Cupriavidus metallidurans CH34: one gene and its partner. The protein of the gene in region 1 interacts with the protein of each later gene in a pairwise test. Links are inferred from orthologs where the notes say so. Each region holds a gene or a part of one and is shown on either strand. Other genes may lie near its edges.

Region 1 (3,740 bases):
AGCGATCTTTACCAGCAACGACTCCATCGTCAATGGTGCGATTGTGCTGTCCGGGGTGCTGGTGATGGGGTTCGGGTCGAACATCCCGGATCTGGTGCTGGGCGTCATCGTGGCCGCAATCGCAGCGAATGGGGGGCGGGAAATCCTGCGCGAAGCATCGGAAACAGCTCGCCGTAAGGCGGGCACATAAGGCATGTTTTCGCCCAGTTCATCCCGAGGTTTACCTCTGCAAAAGAGGTAGTCCAGCCTTTGGGCTACGGCCTCGGCTGCAGCCGAGCGTACCATTGGCGATGGCCGCGCGATAGGCGGGCATGCCGTTCTCGACCTCCGTCTGCCGTACAGCAGCGGTGCGCAAGGTTGAGGGTGCATGTCGTCTCTCCTGTTCGTGTGGCCCAGGCCAATGGCCGGGCCGGGACGTTGATGGGCAGGAGAATGGCGCCGAAGGCCCAACGGCCTTCGGCTCGGGAGAAAAGAGGAACCACCCGTGGGCTGATTGGCAGGCCCGGTCGTCGCTAGAACCGTCTGCTCATCAAGCAATCACACCCGGCCCATGTCGTGGCTGGGGCCGGCATCGTCTGGCGCACATCCGCGCACAAAGGGAGCCCGTTTTTGCACCGGCGGGCACCGGCACCGATTACCGCTGACCACGAAGGGTCTCCCGGTGGCTCGTGCAGCCTGGCAAGCCACCGGGAGACCCTTCGCAGAGGGCGGAAGAAACGCAGATCAACAGAACGCGCGTGGTGCGGCTCGCAGAGAAGCTACCTTCAGGTCCCGCGGCCGGGGACGGCTGGGCGGGACGCGCACACGGATCAAGAAGGCGTTGCGCGCTGGGCGTCCCGCAGGGCATGCGGCGGAGTGCGGGACAGGGGCCACGCCGCCGAAGGCGGGCACGGCTCACGGGGAACGGGGGCGGTCAGGAGCCTTTGCGGCCGCTACGGCGCGGGCGCGAGGCGCCGCGCTTGGAGCTGCCGGATTCGACTGGCAGCGTGCCTTTGCAGTCCGGGTAGCGGCTGCACGACCAGAACGGGCCGCTCTTGCCGCTGCGCTGGCGCGTGGGTGCGCCGCACTGCGGGCATGCCGGCCCTTGGGGAACCTTGATGGACAGGGAGGCGCTGCCGTACTGCGCAATCAACTGCGAAATCCACGCGGCCTGCTTGCCGATGAACACGTCCAGGGTGAGCTGTCCGGCCTCGATCATGTCGAGCGCCTGTTCCCAGACGGCGGTGGTGCCAGGGTCGGCAATCGCCGCAGGCACGGCATCGATCAAAGTGAAAGCCGCATCCGAGGCGCGGATGGCGCGCCCCTTCTTCACGAGGTAGCCGCGAGCGATCAGGCCGCCGATGATGTTGGCCCGCGTCGCTTCGGTGCCGATGCCAACCGTATCCTTGAGCTTCTGCTTCAGGCGGGGATCGGACACCAGCTTGGCGACGCCTTTCATGGACTTGACCAACTCGCCTTGCGTGTACGGTTTGGGCGGCAGCGTCTTGAGTGCCTTGAGATCGACGTCGGCCACCTGGCATGCCAGGCCCTCATACAGTTTCGGCAGCGCGGGCAGCACCTGGGCGCGGACCGCAGTATCGCCCTCGCCATCACCGTCTTCGGCCTGCGGCTCGGCGAGCACCTGGCGCCAACCCGGGATGACAACCTGCTTGCCCGTGGCCGCCAGGTTCTGCCCCCCGCACGAAAACTTGGCCACAGTGCGGTCGAACTCGTGGTGAGGGAGGAACTGCGCCAGGTAATGCGACCGGATGAGCCTGTACACGGCCAGTTCCTTCTCGCTCATGGCGGAGAGCTTCGCCGGTTCGAGCGTCGGGATGATGCCGTGGTGCGCCGTGACCTTGCCATCGTTCCAGGCGCGCGAGCGCTGCGAGCGGTCGAGCTGGCCCATGATCGAGCGCAGCGAGGGATCGGTCTTGAGCAGGCTGTCGAGAACGGTGGGCACTTCGGCAAACATGCTCTCGGGCAGGTAGCCGGAGTCCGAGCGGGGGTACGTCGTGGCCTTGTGCGTCTCGTACAGGGCTTGGGCAATCTCCAAGGTTTCCTGCACGTCCAGCCCAAGCTGCTTGGAACACACTTCCTGCAAGGTGCCCAGGTCGAACGGCAGCGGCGGGCCTTCGCGGACACGCTCAGTCTCCACCGACACGACGTGGGCACTGCCCGCAGCGCGGATCTGCTGCATGGTCTGCTGTGCGACCGGCTGCCGCAGGCAGCGGCCTGCGTCGTCGGTGCACGCATCGGGTGGAACCCATTGCGCGGCGAAAGTCGAACCGCCTGCGAACAGGGACACGGCGATGGCCCAGTATGGTACGGACACGAAGCGCGCGATCTCGCGGTCGCGGTCCACAACGAGCTTGAGCGTCGGGGTCTGTACGCGGCCGACCGACAGCACGCCGTCGTAACCCGCCTGTCGCCCCAGCACCGTGAACAGCCGGCTCAGGTTCATGCCCACGAGCCAATCCGCACGGGAGCGCGCCAGCGCCGAGTGGTACATCGAAAGCGTCTCGGCCGAAGGCCGCAGCTTGCCCAGTGCCGCCCGAATGGACGCATCGTTGAGCGCCGACAGCCACAGGCGTTCGATGGGGCCGCGGTAGCCGCAAAGCTCCACGATCTCGCGGGCGATCAATTCGCCCTCGCGGTCGGCATCGGTGGCGATAACCAGGTGAGTCGCCTTCGCCAAGAGCGCCTTGACGACCTTGAATTGCGTGGCGGTCTTCGGTTTGACCTCGACCCGCCAGTGCTGGGGAATGATGGGCAACTGCTCAACGGACCATCGTTTGAGCTGCTCGTCGTAGGCCTCGGGCGGCGCCGCCTCCACGAGATGGCCGATGCACCAGGTGACCGTGACGCCGGAACCGTTGAGGCAGCCTTCACCGCGCTGCGTGGCGCCGAGAATCCGGCCAATGTCTTTGCCCTGGGAGGGCTTCTCGCACAAGAACAGCCGCATATCCGTCCATCCCGATTCCTGTTGTTCATGGAGTTGCTGGGATCGAGGATGCCGAGCGCAGCCCCTGGCAGCAGCAAACAAGCCGCATGCGGCAGCGACCGCTTTCACGCCGATGAAATGGCGAGTGCGGGGAAGGTGCGTGGCCGGAAGTGTGCGGGCCGAGAGCCGCGATTTCCGGGAGCGCGCGTGGAACTCGGTGGACGTTGGTGGAGCTATCCCCTGGGGATAATTCGCAGCGCATGGAGGGCGGCGAAGCACTGCGGCAGCCGCCCTCCATGCCCGATCACTTCCTGCGCTTGGTCTCTTTCGGCGCCGTCGATTCCTGGGTGGCCTGGGGCTTCGGCTCTGCCTCCTGTGGCTTCGGGCTGAGGGCCACAGACTCGATGCGGTACGGCAGGATGCCGACACTGCGCGCGTTGACCTGCCAAGTCTCACGCGGCTGATCTTCGTTGTCCGTCCAGGGGTCGCGCTCCATGCGGCCGACGACCAGCACCCGCATGCCCTTCTGGTAGAGCTGCTGCCAGCGGTCGGCGTCGTGGTGCCAGAGTTCCACCGGCGCCCAGAAGCCGCCGCGGTCCTCGAACTCGCCGCCCTTGGTGGGGACGGGGTTGTCGAAGTACACGTTCAGCCGGAGCAACCGGCGAGGATCGTCGTTGCCATTGGGGAATTCGCGGTACTCGGGAGGCGATCCGATGTTGCCCTCGCCGATGAATTGTGTGCTCATGTTGGAATCTCCGTGGTGGTTGAAATACCCGTGCCTCGTTGGGCTCGGGCGCGTGCTCGGATGGCAGGCGCA
Region 2 (3,289 bases), 1.4 Mb from region 1 along the record:
GATGACCTGGCACGGGCACCCGGTGAACGAGGCGCGCGAAGCCGAAGGACGGTTGACCGTCAATTCCGTGTGGCTGCACGGCGGCGGCAGGGCCAACGCGGCGCGCAAGCTGGCCGACACGGTGCTGACCGACGATCCGTTCCTGGCCGGGCTGGGCCTGGCCGGTGGCAGCCGCCTGGGGCCGCAGCCGGCCCGCTTCGCCGACATCGCCGATACCGATGGCTCGGTCATGACGCTGCTCGACAGCGCCACCGAGGCCCATATCGCTGCGGACTGGGGGCTGTGGCTGGAGCGGATGCACACGCTCGACGCCGAATGGTTCGCGCCGGTGCTGGACGCGCTCGGCGAGGGCCGGATTCAGGCCGTGACGCTGGTGCTCGGCGGCGAAAACCACTTTGCCGAGTTCACCGTCACACGGGCCGACCTGCGCAAGTTCTGGCGCGGGCTGGGCTCGCGCGGAGACTGGCGCGCCCTGCTGTCCGACCTGGCCATGGTCTCCTGACCCGGCGGCCTGACATCACATTGACGAATTCGAACGCGAACGCCACATGACCCGGATTGCCATCCGCTCCTTCTCCGACGAACACGCAAAGGCCCTGGCGGCCTCGGGTCTGCATCCGACGCTGGCGCGCATCCTGTCCGCGCGCGGCGTAGCCCAACCCTCCGAACTGGCCACGGACCTGCCCGAACTGGCGCCGCCGGCCAGCATGAAAGGCATCGGCCATGCGGCCGAGTACCTGGCCGACGCGATTGCCGCGAATCGCAAGCTGCTGATCGTGGCTGACTACGATTGCGATGGCGCCACGGCCTGCGCGGTGGGCGTGCGCGGGCTGCGCATGCTGGGCGCGCGCGTCGACTACATCGTGCCGAACCGCTTCGAGTACGGCTACGGGCTGACGCCGGAGATCGTCGAACTGGCGGCCCGGCAACATCCTGACGTGATCGTCACGGTCGACAACGGCATCGCCAGCGTCGACGGCGTGGCGGCCGCCAACGCACGCGGCATCGACGTCGTGGTGACCGACCACCACCTGCCCGGCGAGACGTTGCCCGAGGCTGCGGTGATCGTGAACCCGAACCAACCGGGATGCGAGTTCCCGAGCAAGAACCTGGCGGGTGTCGGGGTGATGTTCTATGTGCTGCTGGCCCTGCGCGCCGAGTTGCGCCGCCGCGGCGTGTACACCCAGGCCACCCAGCCGCCGCTGCAAACCCTGCTGGACCTCGTGGCGCTGGGCACGGTGGCCGACGTGGTCAAACTGGACACGAACAACCGGATTCTGGTGGCCCAGGGGCTGAAGCGCATGCGCGCAGGACGGATGCATCCCGGCGTGGCGGCACTGTTCCGTGCCGCCGGCCGCGAAGCCTCGCGCGCAAACACGTTCGACCTCGGCTTCGGCCTGGGCCCGCGTCTGAATGCGGCGGGCCGGCTGGCGGATATGTCGCTCGGCATCGAGTGCCTGCTGACCGACGACGCCAATCGCGCCTGGGAAATCGCCCAGGAACTGGACGGCATGAACCGCGAGCGGCGCGATATCGAGGCTGGAATGCAGCAGGAAGCACTTCAGATCCTCGAACAGCCGCTAGCCGGGCTGGACCCGACATCGCGTCACACCGTCAGCGTGTTCCATGACACGTGGCACCAGGGCGTGATCGGCATCGTCGCATCGCGGCTCAAGGAAAAATTCCACCGCCCGACCATCACGTTCGCGCCCGGCGACGAGGAGCACATCAAGGGTTCAGGGCGATCGATCCCCGGTTTTCACCTGCGCGACGCGCTGGATCTGGTGTCGAAGCGCCACCCGGGACTGCTGGTCAAGTTCGGCGGACACGCGATGGCGGCCGGTTTGACCGTGCGCGCCAAGGACTTCGACACCTTTGTCAGCGCGTTTGAGGAAGTTGGCCGCGAATGGCTGACCGATGACCAATTGGCGCGTGTGATCGAGACTGATGGCGATATCGAGGATGCGTGCTTCAGCCCGGAATTCGTCACCCTGCTGGAAGGTCAGGTCTGGGGCCAGGGTTTCCCGGCACCAACGTTCTGCGGCGAGTTCGACGTATTGCGCCAGACCGTGCTCAAGGGCAAGCACCTGAAACTCCAGCTCGGTCGGGGCAGCCAGCGCTTCGACGCCATCTGGTTCAACCATGCCGATGCGCTTGATGGCGCCAGCGCGATGGTGGCTTACCGGCTCGACAACAACACATTCAACGGAATGACCCGGGTGCAACTGGTGATCGAGCACGCGCAGTAAGGGCAGCCGCTTGTTTTCTCCTCTGCCGCCTGTGGGAGAGGGAAGCGAACCGCCTAACAGGCGGCTCTTACCCCCTAGCCCCGAGAAGGCAGATAATTCGCCGGATTGAGCGGCCGACCGTTGCCGCGCACCTCGAAATGCAGTTCGGCGGCCTGCGCCATGCTGCCAATCTCCTGACCAGCGGTAACGCGATCGCCCTCCTTGACCAGCGGCTTGTCCAGGTTGCCGTAGACGGTCAGCCAGTCGTCGTTGTGCTTGACGATGACCAACATGCCGTAGCCACGCAGCGTGCCGACGTGAATCGCCCAGCCCGGCGCGGCCGCGCGGACCTTGCCGCCAGCCGGTACCTCGATGCGCATTCCCTTCTCCGCCGGCGGCGCGAAACGGCCCGAGACACGGCCATCGGCTGGCCATTGCAGGCTGATCGAACTGGCCGGCGGCTTGGCGGACGGCATGTCCTGGACGGGACGCGCGGGCTTGTCGGACTGCGGCGTCGTCGCCGCCGATGTGGAGGCCCCGCCGGGCGGACGAACGCGAATCAGTTGCCCAACCTCGATCTGGTTGGTGTTCGACATATTGTTCCAGCGTGCCAGTTCGGACACCGAGCGCTTGTTCCGGCGCGCGATCGAATACAGCGTATCGCCACGCTCGACGCGGTAGAAGCCGTCCGGAGCCGGCTCGGTCGGCGTGGTGCCGCAGGCTGCCAGCAGGGCGGACAGGGAAATCGCGGCGAGGCTGCCGAGCGCGCCCAGGGCACGGCGGCGGGTCTGCAGATTGGCGTGGTGCGTTCGATTCATGCGCCGGAATTACTCCTGAAAAATGGCGCCGGGGTGGGCGCGGTTCGGGCGTTATTGTCGCCGAAGCGGCGAGAAGGCTCCGCGAATAGACCGTTCGCTGCGCGAACGGTTCGCATTTTCGTTGCGAGAACTGTCCGCCCCACCCCGGATTTGCCCCGTCAATCCGCTATAATTCCCGGTTTTGAAGCGCAAGAACACTACAACATGGAAGCAGAACGCCTGAACGCTATCTCCGGTGCAATC

Evidence for each region. The genes of interacting proteins can lie anywhere in the genome.
Region 2: the proteins of RMET_RS11540 (region 1) and recJ interact in binary tests that used the Escherichia coli proteins (3 or more experiments, as listed by UniProt). The link is inferred for Cupriavidus metallidurans CH34 from one-to-one orthologs.

The regions. Positions count from the first base shown.
Region 1 is NC_007973.1:2,517,473-2,521,212, reverse strand. The notes cover bases 430-3,387. They hold RMET_RS11540 (DNA topoisomerase III), read right to left. Parts: upstream 2,945-3,387; coding sequence 914-2,944; downstream 430-913. Other genes in these bases: RMET_RS11535 (single-stranded DNA-binding protein), read right to left, coding at 3,228-3,387. Also shown: RMET_RS11545 (cation transporter), read left to right, coding at 1-190; more of RMET_RS11535, read right to left, coding at 3,388-3,668.
Region 2 is NC_007973.1:1,126,213-1,129,501, reverse strand. Bases 1-2,898 are described here. They hold recJ (single-stranded-DNA-specific exonuclease RecJ), read left to right. Parts: upstream 1-548; coding sequence 549-2,249; downstream 2,250-2,898. Other genes in these bases: RMET_RS05215 (M23 family metallopeptidase), read right to left, coding at 2,324-2,898; RMET_RS05225 (hypothetical protein), read left to right, coding at 1-502. In the rest of the region: more of RMET_RS05215, read right to left, coding at 2,899-3,046. UniProt on the Escherichia coli protein: Single-stranded-DNA-specific exonuclease.